DNA from 4 places in the Pantoea sp. NSTU24 genome. Region 3 is predicted to be linked to each of the others. Evidence: predicted binding sites of a transcription regulator. Region 3 holds the regulator's gene; each other region holds the start of a gene.
The links. The regulator CRP, encoded in region 3, controls carbon source genes, mostly activating them, when cyclic AMP is high. The targets are predictions, from matches to a motif close to ATGTGANNNNNNTCACAT.

Region 1: the regulator CRP is predicted to act here: its motif matches at 1,104-1,121, upstream of ACLHDD_RS06455 (sugar transporter).
Region 2: the regulator CRP is predicted to act here: its motif matches at 2,888-2,905, upstream of ACLHDD_RS00560 (iron-containing alcohol dehydrogenase).
Region 4: the regulator CRP is predicted to act here: its motif matches at 1,772-1,789, upstream of glpT (glycerol-3-phosphate transporter).

The regions. Positions count from the first base shown of each region.
Region 1 is NZ_JBKIWZ010000001.1:1,318,413-1,322,716, forward strand. Features, by position in the region: gene ACLHDD_RS06445 (MFS transporter) at 1-549, shown strand, start outside; gene ACLHDD_RS06450 (hypothetical protein) at 708-968, shown strand; gene ACLHDD_RS06455 (sugar transporter) at 1,177-2,361, shown strand; gene bhsA (multiple stress resistance protein BhsA) at 2,439-2,696, opposite strand; gene bhsA (multiple stress resistance protein BhsA) at 2,747-3,004, opposite strand; gene ACLHDD_RS06470 (TetR/AcrR family transcriptional regulator) at 3,313-3,963, shown strand; gene rhaM (L-rhamnose mutarotase) at 4,005-4,304, opposite strand, start outside.
Region 2 is NZ_JBKIWZ010000001.1:132,576-136,879, forward strand. Features, by position in the region: gene ACLHDD_RS00550 (sodium:solute symporter family protein) at 1-653, opposite strand, end outside; gene ACLHDD_RS00555 (dihydrodipicolinate synthase family protein) at 733-1,617, opposite strand; gene ACLHDD_RS00560 (iron-containing alcohol dehydrogenase) at 1,629-2,777, opposite strand; gene dtnK (D-threonate kinase) at 2,965-4,224, shown strand; gene ACLHDD_RS00570 (D-threonate 4-phosphate dehydrogenase) at 4,217-4,304, shown strand, end outside.
Region 3 is NZ_JBKIWZ010000001.1:2,896,930-2,901,233, forward strand. Features, by position in the region: gene ACLHDD_RS13900 (OsmC family protein) at 1-392, opposite strand, end outside; gene crp (cAMP-activated global transcriptional regulator CRP) at 697-1,329, shown strand; gene ACLHDD_RS13910 (YccS/YhfK family putative transporter) at 1,387-3,462, shown strand; gene argD (bifunctional acetylornithine/succinyldiaminopimelate transaminase) at 3,464-4,304, opposite strand, start outside.
Region 4 is NZ_JBKIWZ010000001.1:3,426,264-3,430,567, forward strand. Features, by position in the region: gene yigL (sugar/pyridoxal phosphate phosphatase YigL) at 1-256, shown strand, start outside; gene glpT (glycerol-3-phosphate transporter) at 305-1,645, opposite strand; gene ACLHDD_RS16305 (carboxylate/amino acid/amine transporter) at 2,020-2,883, shown strand; gene ACLHDD_RS16310 (DUF1456 family protein) at 3,104-3,583, opposite strand; gene metR (HTH-type transcriptional regulator MetR) at 3,667-4,304, opposite strand, start outside.

The DNA.
Region 1 (4,304 bases), 1.6 Mb from region 3:
TGGCGCGATCCGGGTCTGCCGTGGCTGTTTGCCGAAGGATTTCTGCTGATGGGCGCCTTCGTCACGCTGTTTAACTATATCGGCTACCGTCTGCTGGATGCGCCCTGGCACCTCAGTCAGGCGGTGGTAGGGCTGTTGTCGGTGGTTTACCTGACCGGATCATGGAGTTCGCCCAAGGCAGGTGCGCTGACCAGCCGTCTGGGGCGCGGGCCGGTGATGCTGGGTGCCACCGCGATGATGCTGCTGGGCCTGCTGATGACCGCCTTTAACGCGCTCTGGCTGATTCTGCCCGGCATGATGCTATTCACTGCGGGCTTTTTTGCCGCGCATGCCGTAGCCAGCGGCTGGATTGGCCCGCGCGCGCGCCGGGCGCGGGGGCAGGCTTCGTCGCTCTATCTGTTCAGCTACTACGCAGGTTCCAGCGTGGCGGGCACCCTGGGCGGCTTCTTCTGGCATGACTACGGCTGGAACGGTATTACGCTCTTTATCAGTAGCCTGCTGATTCTGGCGCTGCTGGTTGCCTGGCGGCTGCATAGCAAAAAACTCTGACGAGTCCCGCCTGATCCGGCTTCGCGCCGGGTCTGGCGCGGCCTGCTTCTGACCTTATCCCGCCAATCAGCTCACCACAACGCCTGCGTTTCCCGCTATAATCGTTTGTATTGAAATAATTCGTCTGCTTTGCCTTTTCACGGCAACAAGGAACGCCTGTGGCCCTCTACTATTACGTCAATAAACAATCGGGATATAACGATAATCATGTGGTACATGCGGCAGGCTGCCCCTGGCTGCCTGACATGGATAACAGATTGTTTCTGGGCAGTTTTTACCACGTGAACGCCGCTATCCTGCAGGCTAAAAAATATTATGCGGGTGCCATTGGCTGTGAGAACTGCTGCCCGGTTAGCCACCCTGACGAGCTGGACGGTCAGCAAAGCGTGGCCCTGAAGCACACGCCCTTCTCACGCTAGTCAGACAGGCGGCCCGCGACGGCTATATCGCACCCGGCCGCCATCCCTTCCGCTGAAACGGATTCGAAAATTTCCGCACGAAAAACGCGTTATCAGGTTTCTCTTCCCGTGTTATTCACTACAATGTTCAGTAATTTGTGACGCAGGTCACTTTCATGGGATGGTCTGCTCCATCCTGACCCGCTGTACTGACTGATTTGACACCTCAATGCAACCAACAACTGTTTCACGTAAAACGGCCTGGCTTCGCGTCGTCCTGCTGGCCATCGCCGCCTTTGTTTTTAATACCACCGAATTTGTTCCGGTTGGCCTGTTGTCCGATATCGCGGCGGACTTCTCCATGCAGACGGCGGATGTCGGGATTATGCTGACCATCTACGCCTGGGTCGTGGCTCTGCTCTCCCTGCCGCTGATGCTGCTGACCCGCAACGTCGAGCGACGGCTGCTGCTGGGCGTGCTTTTCGCCGTCTTTGTGATCAGCCATGCGCTCTCAACCGTCGCGTGGGATTTCTGGTCGCTGATGGTATCCCGGGTTGGCATCGCCCTGTCGCACGCCGTGTTCTGGTCGATCACCGCCTCGCTGGCGATCAGGGTGGCACCGGCCGGTAAAAAGACCCAGGCGCTCAGCATGCTGGCGACCGGTACGGCCCTGGCGATGGTGCTGGGTGTGCCGATTGGCCGTGTGGTGGGGCAGTATCTGGGCTGGCGCACCACCTTTGGCGCGATTGGTCTGTCGGCGCTGGTGCTGATGATTATGCTGGTGCGGATCCTGCCACGCCTGCCCAGCGAACACACCGGTTCTCTCAGCAGCGTGCCGATGCTGTTTCGGCGTCCGGCGCTGGTCAGCATGTATCTGCTGGTGACGCTGGTGGTAACCGCGCACTACACCGCCTACAGCTATATCGAACCCTTTATGCAGAACGTGGCGCAATCCAGCGGCAATTTCACCACCCTGCTGCTGCTGCTGTTTGGCTCTGCGGGCATTGTCGGCAGCATTCTGTTCAGCACGCTGGGCAATAAATTTCCCTCAGCACTGCTGATTGCCGCGATTGCACTGATTACCCTCTGCATGGGACTGCTGATTTTTGCGGCCATCCGCCCTGCTGCCATCTCTACGCTCTGCATTGTCTGGGGAATGGCGATGATGATGATCGGTCTGGCGATGCAGGTGCGGGTTCTGTCGCTGGCACCGGATGCCACAGATGTGGCGATGTCGCTGATGTCCGGCATCTATAACATCGGTATCGGCGCGGGCGCGCTGCTGGGGAATCAGGTGAGTCTGCATCTGGGCATGGCAGAAGTCGGCAACGTCGGCGGGATGATCGGTCTGATCGCCCTGCTCTGGTGTGTCTATATCTTCCGCCGTTATCCGCAGCTGCGCAGTAACGGCTAGACGCCCGCTGCGCGCATAAAAAAGGCTTCAGATACGCAGGTTATCTGAAGCCTGTTCGCCATACTTCGTGACGGGCATTACTTATAAAGAATGGCGGTGCCATGCAGGTTGTTGTTGCCAGAGGTCGAAGTGATGCGGAAAGACTTTGCGCCGGCATCGCTGGCCTTTTCTGACAGCTGCTGCTCCAGCGACGTCAGGCTGGTGCTGCCTGTTGCGCTGATTACGCCTGTTTTCTGCTGGTCCAGCGGAGTCGTACTGACCTGCTGTGCCGCGACGCTGGCAAATGAAAAGCTGCTCAGCAGCGCCGCCGCCATCATCATCGTGACTCTTTTCATCTTATCTGCCTCCGGGTTCCAACGCACTTCTCTTAGCTGAAACATTTCCGTTACTGGTAGATCACCGCGGTGCCGTGCAGCTTGTTCTGGCCGCTGGTTGAGGTGATGCGGAACGATTTCGCACCGGCTTCATCCGCTTTCGCATTCAGCTGCGCTTCAACCGAGGTCAGATTGCTGCCGCCCTGAACGGCGATAGTGCCGACAGGCTGCTGATTCGCCGGTTCGCTTGTCACGAGGTCAGCGGCTGAAGCGCCAAATGTCAGGGTAGTCAGTGCCAGTGCTGCCAGCGTGGTTTTGATTGTGTTCATAATAATCTCTCTATTCAGTAATGAAGTTCAGTGGGTCTGAAACGGGGTGTCGTTATTTAATTAACGACCGTTAAACAAATGATAGATCCCGGAGGTGGCCGTCGTCAATATTTATTTAATGAGCGTTATTTTAATCGCGAAGTGGCGTGATTATGGGCTTCAGCCCACTTTCTGACTTAACATCCGGGGCGAAAATGGGAGGCGAACGCACAAAATGGCAACCGGCGCTGCGGCGGATGCCTGCGGGCCTTGCACATTTTTATAATGATCGGTAATTTAATACTCTGTTTCATAGCAAGTGAGGATGTATGCATCAGGTTCAGGATTGCGATGTAAAGAAATGCCGTGGCCGGCCCAAAGTGTTTGACCGCGATGCCGCTCTCGATAAAGCACTGACCCTGTTCTGGACGCACGGCTATGAAGGTACCTCTCTGGCTGACCTGGTCGCGGCGACCGGCGCGAAAGCGCCTACGCTCTACGCCGAGTTTGTGAATAAAGAGGGCCTGTTTCGTGCGGCGATGGAACGCTACATCGAGAGGTTCAGCGCGGAGCGAGATGCAGCGTTAGCCGACGATCGGCTGGCCGTGGATCGGGCTATCGACGCCTATTTCCGCGCTACCGCCGCCTGTTTTACCGAGCGCGACTCTCCCGGCGGCTGCTTCTTTATTTGTACCTCCTCTGCGCTGTCGGCAGCATCTACCGAGATCGCCGCCATGCTGCAACAGCAGCATCAGCTGCAGGAGCATGTGCTGAGAGATTTCCTGCTGGCGCGTCAGCAGCGCGGTGAACTGGGCGAGGCGGTTAACATTCCGGCGCTCTCCCGCTATCTGGGCTGTATGCTGCAGGGAATGTCGGTGCGGGCGCGCGAGGGCGCGGATCGTGACGATCTGGAGAGTATTATCGATACGCTGATGGCGATGTGGCCGATCCTGACCGGGCTTTGTCGCGCCAGGCGCTAGGGTATAAGGTATCAGGGCGGCGTGGCCGCCCTTTTCATTTCTCAGCGCAGAAAGAACACCGGTTGCAGCGGCTGGTTGATCGGACTGTTGTCGGCATTCGATGGCATCAGATCTTTCATTGAGGCCCACCAGCGCTGGCAGACCTCCGTCTGCGCCACCGCATTCCAGCGCTCTTCCGAGGCAATCTCCACGCTGGCAAACAGCAGGTTTCGTCCGACGTCCAGCCAGATCGCATAGTTGTGCGCCCCATGCGCTTTCAGGGTCTCTGCCAGTTCAGGCCAGATCGGCGCGTGGCGACGTGCATACTCCGCGTGACAGTCAGGATTCACCTGCATCACAAA
Region 2 (4,304 bases), 2.8 Mb from region 3:
TAGAACGCGGGCATTTTCTCAATCATCGGCGCGACGCCACCGGTCATCTTCAGCGCCACATAGAGAATAATCAGGATCCCGGCATATTTGATGGCGCTATGCAGCAGTGTTACCCAGGCGACGCCTTTCATGCCACCAAATGCAAAATAGAAGGTGCTGACTACCGCTGTAATAAACGCTGCCTGCGTCAGATTGATTTTCAGGACGGTGGAGATCGCCGCTGCACCGCTGATGTAGTTACCGACGTTCACCAGCAACAGCGCATAGATCATGATCAGCGAGATGATATTTTTGGTCGAGCTGCCATATTTCTCGGCAATAGCACCGGAGATCGTAATCTTGCCGGTGTTATAGATGCGTCTGACCAGAATCAGGCCAAACAGCGGAAAGCCAATCGCCGCGCCAATCACCGACCAGGAGGCGGCGAAGCCATCCTCAAAGGCCGCCTGGGCCGTGCCGATGGTTGATTTTGCTCCGATATATTCAGACATCAGCATGATGCCGACAATAAAGGCGGGCATGGCGCGCGAGCCTTCCATAAAGTCGCCGCTGGATTTACTGCGCAGCCGCCAGGTCAGCCAGGTAGTGAACAGGATATAGGCGACCACCATACCGACGATCAGTAAGGTACTTTCAGTTGAAAATGCTTTCATCATGACCTCGATTGTTCTGGCAGATGGCGACCATCAGGCTCGTTCTCATCTGACCGGTAGAGTACAAAGGCGATGGACGTTACTGCAGGTAGTGGTTCACGATTTGACGAATCTGCTGCTGCTCTTCGGCGCTGAACTGCACCGCATAGCGACTTTCACCGACCTCAAAGCCCTGCAGGCTGACCGCTTTTTTCACGGCGGCGGGTGAAAAACCGATGCTATAGAGCGCGGTGCGCAGTCCGGTCACGCTCTCCTGTGCCTGCTGCGAACCGGCGATATCTCCGGCGCTGAAGCGCGCCCAGATCGCGTTAATGGCCGCCGGGGCCACGTTAGCCAGTCCGGAAATGGCGGCGGAACAGCCCTCAACGAACCCCTGATGGATCAATGAATCCGGGCCGTTCAGAACATTGAAGCCTTTACAGTCGGCAGTGGCCTGCAGAAATCCGTTCAGGCTCTCATAGCTGCCTGCGGAGTCTTTGATGCCGACGATGTTTGGATGCGCCGCCAGTGTACGTACCGTTTCGGGCTGCAGGGTGTTGCCGGTGCGTGCCGGGATGTTATAGAGGAACAGCGGTACCGGAAGCGCATCCGCCACGCGCTGATAGTGATCAATCAGTTCCTGCTGTTTCAGCGGAACAAACCACGGTGTGATCGCGGAGACCGCGTCCACGCCCAGACGGCCAATCTGCTGCCCGAGCCGGATAGTTTCGCGGGTCGAAATCTCGCCGATATGTGCGACCACCGGCACCCGGCCGTTGACTTCATCCACGCAGGTGGTGGTGACGGCAATTTTCTCCTGCTCATTCAGCACAAAAAATTCGCCGTTAGTGCCGCCGCAGAAGATCCCGTTACCGGCATTGATTTGTCGTCTGACCTGCTCGCGCTGCGTGACCGGATCAAAGGCCCCTTCACGGTCAAAAGTGGTGACGATGGCCGTCAGAATGCCCTCTATTTTCTTATTCATAACAATCCTCATTACGCCTGGCAGGAAGGAAACAGTGTCAGGTAGATGGCGCGCACATCGTCAGCGCTGACAGTCATCGGCACATTTTTCATCAGGCGCTGAACGTCGAGTGCCGCTTCCACCAAATAGGACAGGTGATCCGGGCTGATGCCCAGCTCTTCGAGACTGGCAGGCAGCTGCAGCCGCGCGACCAACGCGGTGAAATAATTCACCAGCGCATGGGATTTCTCTTCATCGCTTAAATGGCTGTCGGCATCGGGCAGCAGGTCATAGGCCTGAGCGAACTTGCTCACTGCCGCAGGACGGACAAAGCGCATGCAGGGTGCCAGCAGAATGGCGTTAGCGACCCCGTGTGGCAGATGATATTTGCCGCCGAGCGGATAGGAGAGGGCATGCACCAGATGGGTACCGGCATGGGCGATGGCTGCGCCGCCATAGTAAGAGGCCCAGAGCATCTCCAGCCGTGCCTGTAAATTGTCGGGCTCACGCAGGGTGGTCTCAAGATGCGTAAACAGCTTCTTCATGCCGGTCAGTGCATAGTTGTCGCTAACCGGATTGGCGACGTTGGCCGTGAAGCACTCAATCAGATGGCAGAGCGCATCAATGCCGGTCGAAGAGGCGATGTGGGCGGGCATGCTGGTCGTGAGTTCCGGCACCAGCGCCACCACATCCGGCAGCATCACCGGGGAAATAATACCGACTTTAGTCTCTTTCTCCGGGATAGCCAGAATCGCATTGGGCGTGGCTTCAGAACCGGTTCCGGCGGTGGTCGGAATCAGTATCGAACGGGTGCGGCGCTGCGGCTTTTCACCTGCCAGCAGGGCGTCGAGCGACGGTGCTGTATCAAGGCAGAGCACAGAGAGCAGCTTCGCCACATCCAGTACGCTGCCACCGCCGATGCCGATCACCATGTCAGCCTGCTGATGGGGAAGCGTCGCCAGGATCGCGGCGACATCGTGCTGGCTAGGCTCAGGCGGGACGCTGTTGACCAGGCAGAGCTGCGGAATCCGATCCCGCAGTTGCCCTATCAGCGCCTGTACCGCCGGAATCGCCTCAATATTACGATCCGTGACCACCACTGCGGCAGAGACGCCCTGTAGCAGATAGCGCATGTCATTCAGCGCCTGGTAGCCGCTGATTACCGTGCTGTTAATGTTCATTTCATCCCCTCTTTACCGTCGCAGCGAAGCACATGATTAATTTTGCTCAGCGCAATGCGAATCAAGTCACTCTGTGTGGCTAAATTTATAAGGCATATCGATTTCGATTAATTTGAACTTGCTCACATATAATCAATCATGATTGAATATAATCAAATGCAGCGGCAATTGCCTGACAGGAGTAAGGATGAACTCATCAATATGGAAAACACCGGTGCTGGTCATCGCTGATGACTTTACCGGTGCCAACGATGCCGGAAGCGGACTGGCCCGGGCCGGTGCCCGCGTGCAGGTGCTGTTTGGCCTGGAGGCGTCGTTGCCGGATGAGGTGGCGGATGTACTGGTCATCAGCACCGATAGCCGGGCCGTCAGCGCCGGGCAGGCGGCGGCACGCGTCACGCAGGTGGTGCAGCACTACACGACACAGTTTCAGCCGGGCTGGCTGTTTAAGAAGATGGACTCCACGCTGCGCGGCAACGCCGGTACGGAAACAGTGGCAGCGTTGCGCGCCAGCGGCAAAACCCTGGCGCTGGTGGTGCCGGCGGTGCCGCGACTGGGCCGCACGACACGGCAGGGTCACGTATGGGTCGATCAGCGTTTGCTGACGGAAACCGAATTTGCCAGCGATCCCAAAACCCCGATCCGCAGCGCCCGCGTTCTCGATCAGATGCAGATCGACGGCGCGGAGATCGATCTCGCGACGCTGCGCAGCGATCGGCTTGATGCTGTACTGGCCGCGGCGCAGGGGGTGGTGGTGGTGGATGCCGAAAATGAGGCCGATCTGACGCGGCTGATTGCGGCGGCGGCGCGACTGCACGAGAAGCCGCTGCTGGTCGGGGCCGCCGGATTAAGCGATGCGCTGGGCGCGGCGCTCTCGGTTCGCCCGGCCCGGCCGGTGCTGGCGGTAGTGGGATCGATGAGTGACAGCGCGCAGCAGCAAATCGCTGTCCTGCAGCAGCAGCGGCCCGTTGCGATTGTGGACGTCGATATTGCTCAGCTGTTTCAGCAACCCGCGTGGCCGGATCGGACGCGCTGGATCGCGCAGGCAGCTGACGCGCTGCGGGCCGGTCGCCACACGGTGATCCGCACCTGTCAGCATCGCGCTCAGCGCCACGCGATCGATGCGCTCTGCCAGCAGCACAGTCTGACGCGCCAGCAACTGGGTGAGGCGATCTGCCAGTTGCTGGGTGAGATGACCTTAAGCCTCTGCCGCGCCGCGCTGCCGCATGCGCTCTATCTGTCAGGGGGCGACGTGGCGATCGCCGTCGCGCAAGCGCTGGGTGCCAGCGGCTTCAACATTCAGGGTCTGGTGGCGGATTGTGTGCCGCACGGGGTTCTGCTTAGCAGTGAATTTACTCTGCCGGTGATGACCAAAGCGGGTGGCTTTGGTGATGCGAATACGCTGGTAGCAGCCATTGGTTTTATTGAGGAGAAGTCGAGTGAGTAAAATTATTGCGATTACGATGGGCGACCCGGCGGGCATCAGTCCGGAAATCATTATCAAATCACTCTCTGAAGGTGAGCTGA
Region 3 (4,304 bases):
ACTTCGTAGCTGTGCGTCATTGTCACGCCTTTACCCAGCATGATGGCGACCGAGCAATATTTTTCCGCCGAAAGATCCACCGCGCGTGAGACCGCTTTATCCTGGAGCGATTTGCCACTAACGATAAAATGCAGGTTGATGTGCGTAAAGATTCGCGGTGCCTCTTCACGACGTTCTGAGGTCAATTTTACTTCGCAATCAGCCACATCGTTGCGGCCTTTTTGCAGAATTGAGACTACGTCGATCGCGCTGCACCCACCCGCCGCCATCAGCACCATCTCCATTGGACTGGGCGCTTTATCCCCCGAATTGCCATCCATCAGGATCTGATGGCCGGATGAGGATTCTCCAAGGAATGTCAGTCCTTCTACCCATTTCACTCTTGCCTGCATGATTTTTACTCCGGAATACGCTGTTTTGTCGCCAGAGTACGCTTTCCCCTGGTAAACAGCAATCCGGAGAAATCCGCCTGTAGCTGAAGCGAGACAACAGAAGACAGTCGGCTAAAGCTGTGCTACAAACAGTGCTGAAAATAGTTTTCGTCACCCGATGACGAAGCCGGGAAGAATGATGCGCACTGCGCCTGATGCGGCCCGAATAATTTCCTGAAAGGGAAAACGCTTGAAGCTTTCACCGCCTGACAGGGAAAACTGCCCCCTGTATTTTGGGCACGATTACAACAGAGGATAATAGCGAATGGTTCTCGGCAAACCGCAAACAGACCCTACACTCGAATGGTTCCTGTCCCATTGCCATATTCACAAGTATCCATCCAAAAGTACGCTGATTCATCAAGGTGAAAAAGCAGAAACGCTTTACTACATCGTGAAAGGTTCCGTCGCGGTTCTGATTAAAGATGAAGAAGGCAAAGAGATGATTCTTTCCTACCTGAATCAGGGTGATTTTATTGGTGAGCTTGGCCTGTTCGAAGAAGGCCAGGAGCGCAGCGCCTGGGTACGTGCGAAAAGTGCGTGTGAAGTGGCAGAGATTTCCTACAAGAAATTCCGTCAGCTGATTCAGGTTAACCCTGACATCCTGATGCGACTCTCGTCGCAGATGGCGCGTCGCCTGCAGGTCACGTCCGAAAAAGTGGGTAATCTCGCTTTCCTCGACGTCACCGGACGCATTGCACAGACCCTGCTCAACCTGGCGAAACAGCCAGATGCCATGACGCATCCCGACGGCATGCAAATTAAAATTACGCGTCAGGAAATTGGCCAGATTGTTGGTTGTTCACGTGAAACCGTGGGCCGTATTCTGAAGATGCTGGAAGATCAGAATCTGATCTCTGCACACGGCAAAACCATCGTCGTTTACGGCACCCGCTAATTCCTGTCACCCACGGCGTGATGGCAACATCACGCCGTTATTGTTTGTGCTGAGCCGATGTGGCGTCGAATAATTTACCATCCTGAAGTGAACTACGCCTTGCGGCAGACGCTGGTGCTCTGCCTGCCGGTCGCGCTGGGCTGGCTGACTGGCGACCTGCAAAAAGGCCTGCTCTTCTCGCTGGTGCCTGCCTGCTGCAACATCGCTGGTCTGGATACACCGCATAAACGCTTCTTCAAACGCCTGATCGTGGGTGGCAGCCTGTTTGCCCTCGGTAGCTTCCTGATCCAGTGGCTCACTCTGCAGACGGTGCCGCTGCCGCTGATCCTGTTGATCATGCCCCTGCTGCTCGGCGTAACCGGCGAGATCAGCCCGCTGCATGGTCGTCTGCTGCCCGGCACCCTTATCGCCGCTATCTTTACCCTGAGCCTGGTCGGTCGCATGCCGATCTATGTTCCGCCGCTGCTCTATATTGGCGGTACGCTCTGGTACGGGCTGTTTAACTGGTTCTGGTTCTGGCTGTGGAAAGAGCAGCCGATGCGCGAGAGCCTGAGTCTGATCTACCGCGAGCTGGCTAACTACTGCGACGCCAAATATACCCTGCTGACGCAGCTGACCGACCCGGAAAAGGCCCTGCCGCCGTTGCTGGCTCGCCAGCAGAAGGTGGTCGATCTGATCAACACCTGTTATCAGCAGATGCACATGCTGTCGGCCAGCCGCGACCACAGCCACAAGCGGCTGACGCGCGCCTTTCAGGTGGCGCTGGATCTGCAGGAGCATATCTCGGTCAGCCTGCATCGGCCGGAAGAGGTGCAGAAGCTGGTCGAGCAGAGCCATGCCGAAGCGGTGATCCGCTGGAATGCCAAAACCATCTCGGCCCGGCTGTGGGTGCTGGCGGATAATATTCTTTACCACCGCCTGCCCGAACGTTTTGCAATGGACAAACAGCTCGGCGCGCTGGAGAAAATCGCGCATCAGCATCCCAACAATCCGGTGGGGCATTTCTGCCTGTATCACTTCAACCGGATTGCCCGGGTCCTGCGAACGCAGAAACCGCTTTATCAGCGCGACCTGATGGCCGATCGCCAGCGCCGCCTGCCGCTGCTGCCCGCCCTGCGCAGCTACCTCTCGCTGCGCTCCTCGTCACTGCGCACCGCCGCTCGCTTTGCAGTCATGCTGATGCTGGGCAGCGCGCTGGCGCTGTTCTTCAACATTCCCAAGCCCTACTGGATCCTGATGACCATTATGTTCGTCAGCCAGAACGGCTACAGTGCCACCCGTGTCCGCATCCAGCACCGGGCGCTGGGCACCTTTGCCGGGCTGGTGATTGCGGCCGCCACGCTGCGTCTGGCGGTGCCGGAGTCGCTGGTGCTGCTGATCATGCTGGCGATCACCTTTATCAGCTACCGCTTTACCCGCCAGTTTTATGGCTGGTCGATGATCGGCTTCACGGTGACCGCCGTGTACTCGCTGCAGCTGCTGTCGCTGAACGGCGCACAGTTTCTGCTGCCGCGACTGATGGATACGCTGATGGGCTGCCTGATCGCTTTTGGCGGAATGCTCTGGCTCTGGCCGCAGTGGCAGAGCGGCTTGCTGCGACAGAACGCGCATGATGCGCTGGAAACCTATCAGGATGCACTCCGGCTGTTGCTGGGCAATGAGCAATCACCGGACAAGCTGGCTTACCAGCGTGTGCAGGTGAATCAGGCACACAATGCGCTGTTCAATTCCCTTAATCAGGCAATGCAGGAGCCGGCGTTCAACGCTCAGTATCTGAAAGATATGCGGCTGTGGGTGACGCACAGCCAGTTTATTGTCGAGCATATTAATGCGATGACGATTCTGGCGCGCGAACACACCATGCTCACCGCCTCACTGGCCGAACGCTATCTGCAATCCTGTGAAATCGCGCTGCAGCGGTGCCAGCAGCGGCTGGAATATGATGGGGCAAGTTCACAGGTCAACCTGCTGGATGAGCTGGAAAATATCAGTGAGGGGCCGGTCACGGTCGTGGAGCAGCATGTGCGCCGCATTCTCGATCATCTGAGCGTGATGCACACTATCTCATCACTGGCGTGGAGCCAGCGACCACAACATGGCCGCTGGCTGATCCGGCATTTACGGAAGCGCTGATTTAGCCGTTAAGCACGTTGCCGACCGCCGTGGCGAAGCGACGCATGCCCTCTTCGATATCAGCCGTTTCAATGATCAGCGACGGCGCGAAACGCATCACGTCGGTACCGGCAACCAGTACCATCACCCCTTCTGCCGCGGCGGCATTCAGAATGTCGCGCGATTTACCGGCATGCTGAGGCTTCAGCGCCGCGCCAATCAGCAGGCCCTTGCCGCGAATATCGCTGAACAGATCATACTTCGCGTCAATCGCCTGCAGCGCCGTCACAAAGTGCTGACGACGCTCTTCCACGCCCGCCAGCACCGTCGGGGTGTTGATGATATCCAGCGCGGTTTCAGCGATGGCGCAGGCCAGGGGATTCCCGCCATAGGTGGTGCCATGCACGCCCGGTGCCATTGTTGAGGCGATCTCATTGGTGGTCAGCATGGCGCTGACCGGGAACCCGCCACCCAGCGCTTTGGCAGAGGTCAGGATGTCGGGCTGAATGCCATAGTGTTCATAGGCAAACAACCTGCCGCTGCGTCCCATGCCGCTCTGCACCTCATCCAGCACCAGCAGCGCCTGATGCTGGTCGCAAAGCTCACGCAATCCCTGCATAAAGGCTTGTGTGGCAGGCATCACGCCGCCTTCACCCTGAATGGGTTCAACCACAATAGCGCAGGTATGATCGTCGATGACGGCTTTTACCGCGTCCAGGTCGTTGAACGGCACGTGAACGATATCCGCCGGTTTAGGCCCGAATCCGTCAGAATATTTTGGCTGTCCTCCGACCGTGACGGTAAAGAGCGTCCGGCCATGAAAAGCATTGTGGAAGGCGATGATCTTGCTTTTGAACGGGCTG
Region 4 (4,304 bases), 530 kb from region 3:
GGAAGTGATGGCGGGGGGCGTATCTAAAGGCCATGCGCTGGAAGCGGTCGCAAAACAGCTGGGCCACTCGCTGGAAAATTGTATCGCCTTTGGCGATGGCATGAATGACGTGGAGATGCTGAGCATGGCCGGAAAGGGCTATATCATGCAGAACGCGCATCAGCGGCTGAAAGAGACGTTGCCAGAGCTGGATGTAATTGGTTCCAATGCCGATGACGCGGTGCCGCAGCTGCTGCGCACGCTCTATCTGGCTTAAGCCTCCTGGATAAAAAAGGGCCGGATATCCGGCCCTTTTTTATTGCTTTCAGGCAATGTTCTTTTTGTGCCTGTTTTCACTGACCATGGTCAGCAGCAGCAGGATAACCGCCAGCACGCAGCCGGCAATCATCACCATGAAGCCACCATCCCAGCCGAAGTAATCAACGGTATAACCGACAATGGCGCTGGCGGCGACAGAGCCCCCCAGGTAGCCGAACAGGCCGGTGAAGCCTGCTGCCGTCCCCGCCGCTTTTTTCGGTGCCAGCTCCAGTGCGTGCAGACCAATCAGCATCACCGGACCGTAGATCAGGAAGCCAATGACAATCATGCAGGTCATATCAACCCCGGGATTGCCTGCCGGATTGAGCCAGTAGACCACGGTGGCGATAGTCACCAGCGTCATAAAGAAGACGCCGGTCGCGCCACGGTTGCCGCGGAAGACTTTGTCCGACATCCAGCCGCACAGCAGCGTTCCCGGAATTCCCGCATATTCATACAGGAAGTAAGCCCACGAAGACTTATCCAGCGTAAAGTGTTTCACTTCGCGCAGGTAGGTCGGCGACCAGTCTAGAATGCCGTAACGCAGCAGATAGACAAACACGTTGGCCAGCGCGATGTACCATAGCAGCTTATTCGGCAGCACATATTTCATGAAGATCTGTTTTGCCGTCAGCTCCTCTTCATGGCTGGCGTCATAGTCGGGCGGGTAGTCGTTTTTGTACGCTTCAATCGGTGGCAGACCACAGGACTGGGGTGTATCACGCATCAGCGCAAAGGCCAGAATCGCAATCGCAATGGCACCGAAAGCGGGCATATAGAGTGCCGCCTTCCAGTCGTTAAACCATGCCATCCCGAGCAGAAACAGCAGCGGCGGAATACCGCCACCCACGTTATGCGCACAGTTCCAGACCGAGACAATCCTGCCGCGCTCCTTCTGTGACCACCAGTGCACCATGGTGCGTCCGCAGGGCGGCCAGCCCATGCCCTGGAACCAGCCGCAGATAAACAGCAGCACGAACATCACCATGATGCTGGAGGTCGCCCAGGGAACGAACCCCATGATCAGCATGACCGCGGCGGCCAGAATCAGCCCGGCAGGTAAAAAGACGCGCGGGTTGGAGCGATCAGAGACAGATCCCATGATGAACTTGGAAAAGCCATAGGCAATAGAAATGCCCGACAAGGCAAAGCCCAGGTCACCGCGTGAAAAACCCTGCTCGACCAGATAGGGCATGGCGAGGGCAAAGTTTTTTCTGACCAGATAGTAGGCCGCATAACCAAAAAAGATCCCGATGAAAATTTGCCAGCGCAGACGACGGTAGAGAGGATCAATGCGATCCTCTGCCACCTGCGGCTGGCGTGGTGCAGGTTTAAAAATACTCAGCATCAGTGAGGCCCTCCAGGGCACATTATGGTTTTAATTCCCAGCAGGTTGGGGCAGGACGTGGATAAAACGAAATGGACAAAAGATGTTCCATTTCGCGCAAAGAATAGTGTTAGTTGCACCACGTTACTGTGATGAATGACACATTTGTTACAGTTTTATTACAGTTGAGAGCGAAAGTAATCACGGCATGGATTATTTCGCGCATTTTATCTGGCTGAAAACCGATTCCATCGACAGTTATGTCAGGACGTGTAAATGGCCACCGAAGCAGGCAATCCAGTCGCCTGGTTTGTGACCGGATGTCAACCAGATTTTACAGTCTCGCGGCGGCACATTGTTTACACTGGCGGCCTGTTAATTTCGGGGTTGTTACCGTGTTCTTACTGATTATTACCACTATTCTGTGGGCCTTCTCGTTCAGCCTGATTGGTGAATATCTCGCCGGTCAGGTGGATAGCTGGTTCTCTGTGCTGATGCGACTGGCGCTGGCTGCGCTGGTGTTTTTACCCTTTCTGCGCTGGCGCGGCTATCGTCCGTCAACGCTGCTGCTTTACATGCTGGTGGGGATGCTGCAGCTGGGGGTCATGTACCTGCTGAGTTTCGAAGCCTATCTCTACCTCAGCGTGTCGGAGTTCCTGCTGTTTACGGTGATGACGCCCCTCTATGTGACGCTGATTTATGACCTGATCAGTCGTCGCCGCCTGCGCATTGGCTACCTCTTCAGTGCGCTGCTGGCCGTGGCCGGGGCCGCGATTATCCGTTATGACAAAGTCAGCGATCATTTCTGGTTGGGTCTGCTGCTCGTGCAGCTCGCCAACATCTGCTTCGCGGCGGGAATGGTAGGGTATAAGCGTCTGCAGGAGACCCGTCCTATGCCGCAGCACACCGCCTTCTCCTGGTTTTATCTGGGCGCGGTCGCGATCGCGGTGATCGCCTGGTCCGCCTGGGGTAATCCGCAGAAACTGCCAACCACTTCACTGCAGTGGGGCATTCTGGTCTGGCTGGGCGTAGCCGCGTCCGGTCTTGGCTACTTTATGTGGAACTACGGGGCGACGCAGGTTGATGCCGGCACGCTGGGCATCATGAACAATATGCACGTTCCCGCCGGACTGCTGGTCAATCTGGCTATCTGGCAGGAGAAACCGCACTGGCCGAGCTTTATTGCGGGGGCACTGGTGATCGTCGCCTCGCTATGGGTGCACAGGCGCTGGGTGGTCGGGCGGAATGATCGGACATAAGCCGAAAGGGGCGCGCTGAAACAGAGGATAAGCCAGCGTTGAGAGCGGCGACGGAGGGAACGGCCGCCGCGGCTGGCACATCTGATCGCGACGGAATCTTATCGTCCTGTGCATCGGCCGGGCCTGAGAGGGCCGGGCCGTACAGCCCGGGGCCGGTTTTCTTTGCGATTTAAGCCCGGTATCTGACCGTGCAATGAACCCGTGTGAACGACAACAGACCTCAAGCGGGTTTCCCGCTCGCAGGGCGCTGAATCATCGCCAGACCTTTCAGGAAGTTACGCAGAATCTGGTCGCCACACTCGCGGTAGTTTTTATGGTCAGGTTTGCGGAAAATCGCGCCCACTTCCGCCTGCGAAACCGTAAAGTTCGCCCGCTTCAGCACCTCAGGGATGTCGGTCGTTTTCAGATCGAACGCGATACGCAGCTTCTTCATGAAGATGTTGTTGGTCATTTTGCGCTCAATGGAGGGCACAGGGGCGTCCTCATTTTTACCGCGACGGTAGAAAATCAGGCCATTCAGAAAATAACCCATCAGCACGTCGGGGCAGGGACGAAACGCAGCGTCATCCTCTTTTTTCAGCCATGCCTGGATATCTGTCAGAGGGACGTCACACTCTGCCAGCGCAAAAATCTCCACCATTTTCGCATCGCTCAGGTTAAGCATGTAGCGCACGCTGCGCAGAATATCGTTGTTAGTCATGGTGAGATCTTCTTATGGTCGGTCAACAGGCTGCGCATTATAGGGGATTTTGCCCGCGTTCGCGCAGGTTTGTGCCGATCCGGTTAACGCTGCAGCACAGCACCCGGTCGCGCGGCATCGCGCACAAAAGGCAGATGCTCACAGGCGTGCTGGCGGGCAAAGCGGATGAAAGCTTCCAGCACCGGCTGACGCTGTTCGCCGTCGCGTACGGCGGCATACAGGCGGCTCCAGAGGCCATCGCCCAGTGTCCGGGTCACGACCAGCCCCTGCTTTTCAAAACTCTCGACCACCCAGTGCGGCAGTGCAGCAATGCCCATACGTGCGGAAACCATCTGAATCATCAGCAGCGTGTTATCCACATTTTTCAGCGCCGGACTGACCCCGGCGGGCTGCAGGAAGTGACGCCAGATATCCAGACGCTGACGTTGTACCGGATAGATCATCAGTACTTCATCGGCCAGATCTTCCGGCGAGATATGCGCCACCTGCGCCAGCGGATGGTCTGTTGCCAGCACCAGCCGTACCTCAAAATCAAACATCGGCGAGTAGAACAGCCCTGAGCGCGCCAGAATATCGGAGGTCAGCACCACATCCAGCTCACCCTGTTGCAGCGCGGGCTGAGGATCAAAGGTGACGCCTGATTTGAAATCCATTACCACCTGCGGCCAGCTCTGACGGAATTTATCCAGCGCGGGGGTCAGCCACTGAATGCAGCTGTGGC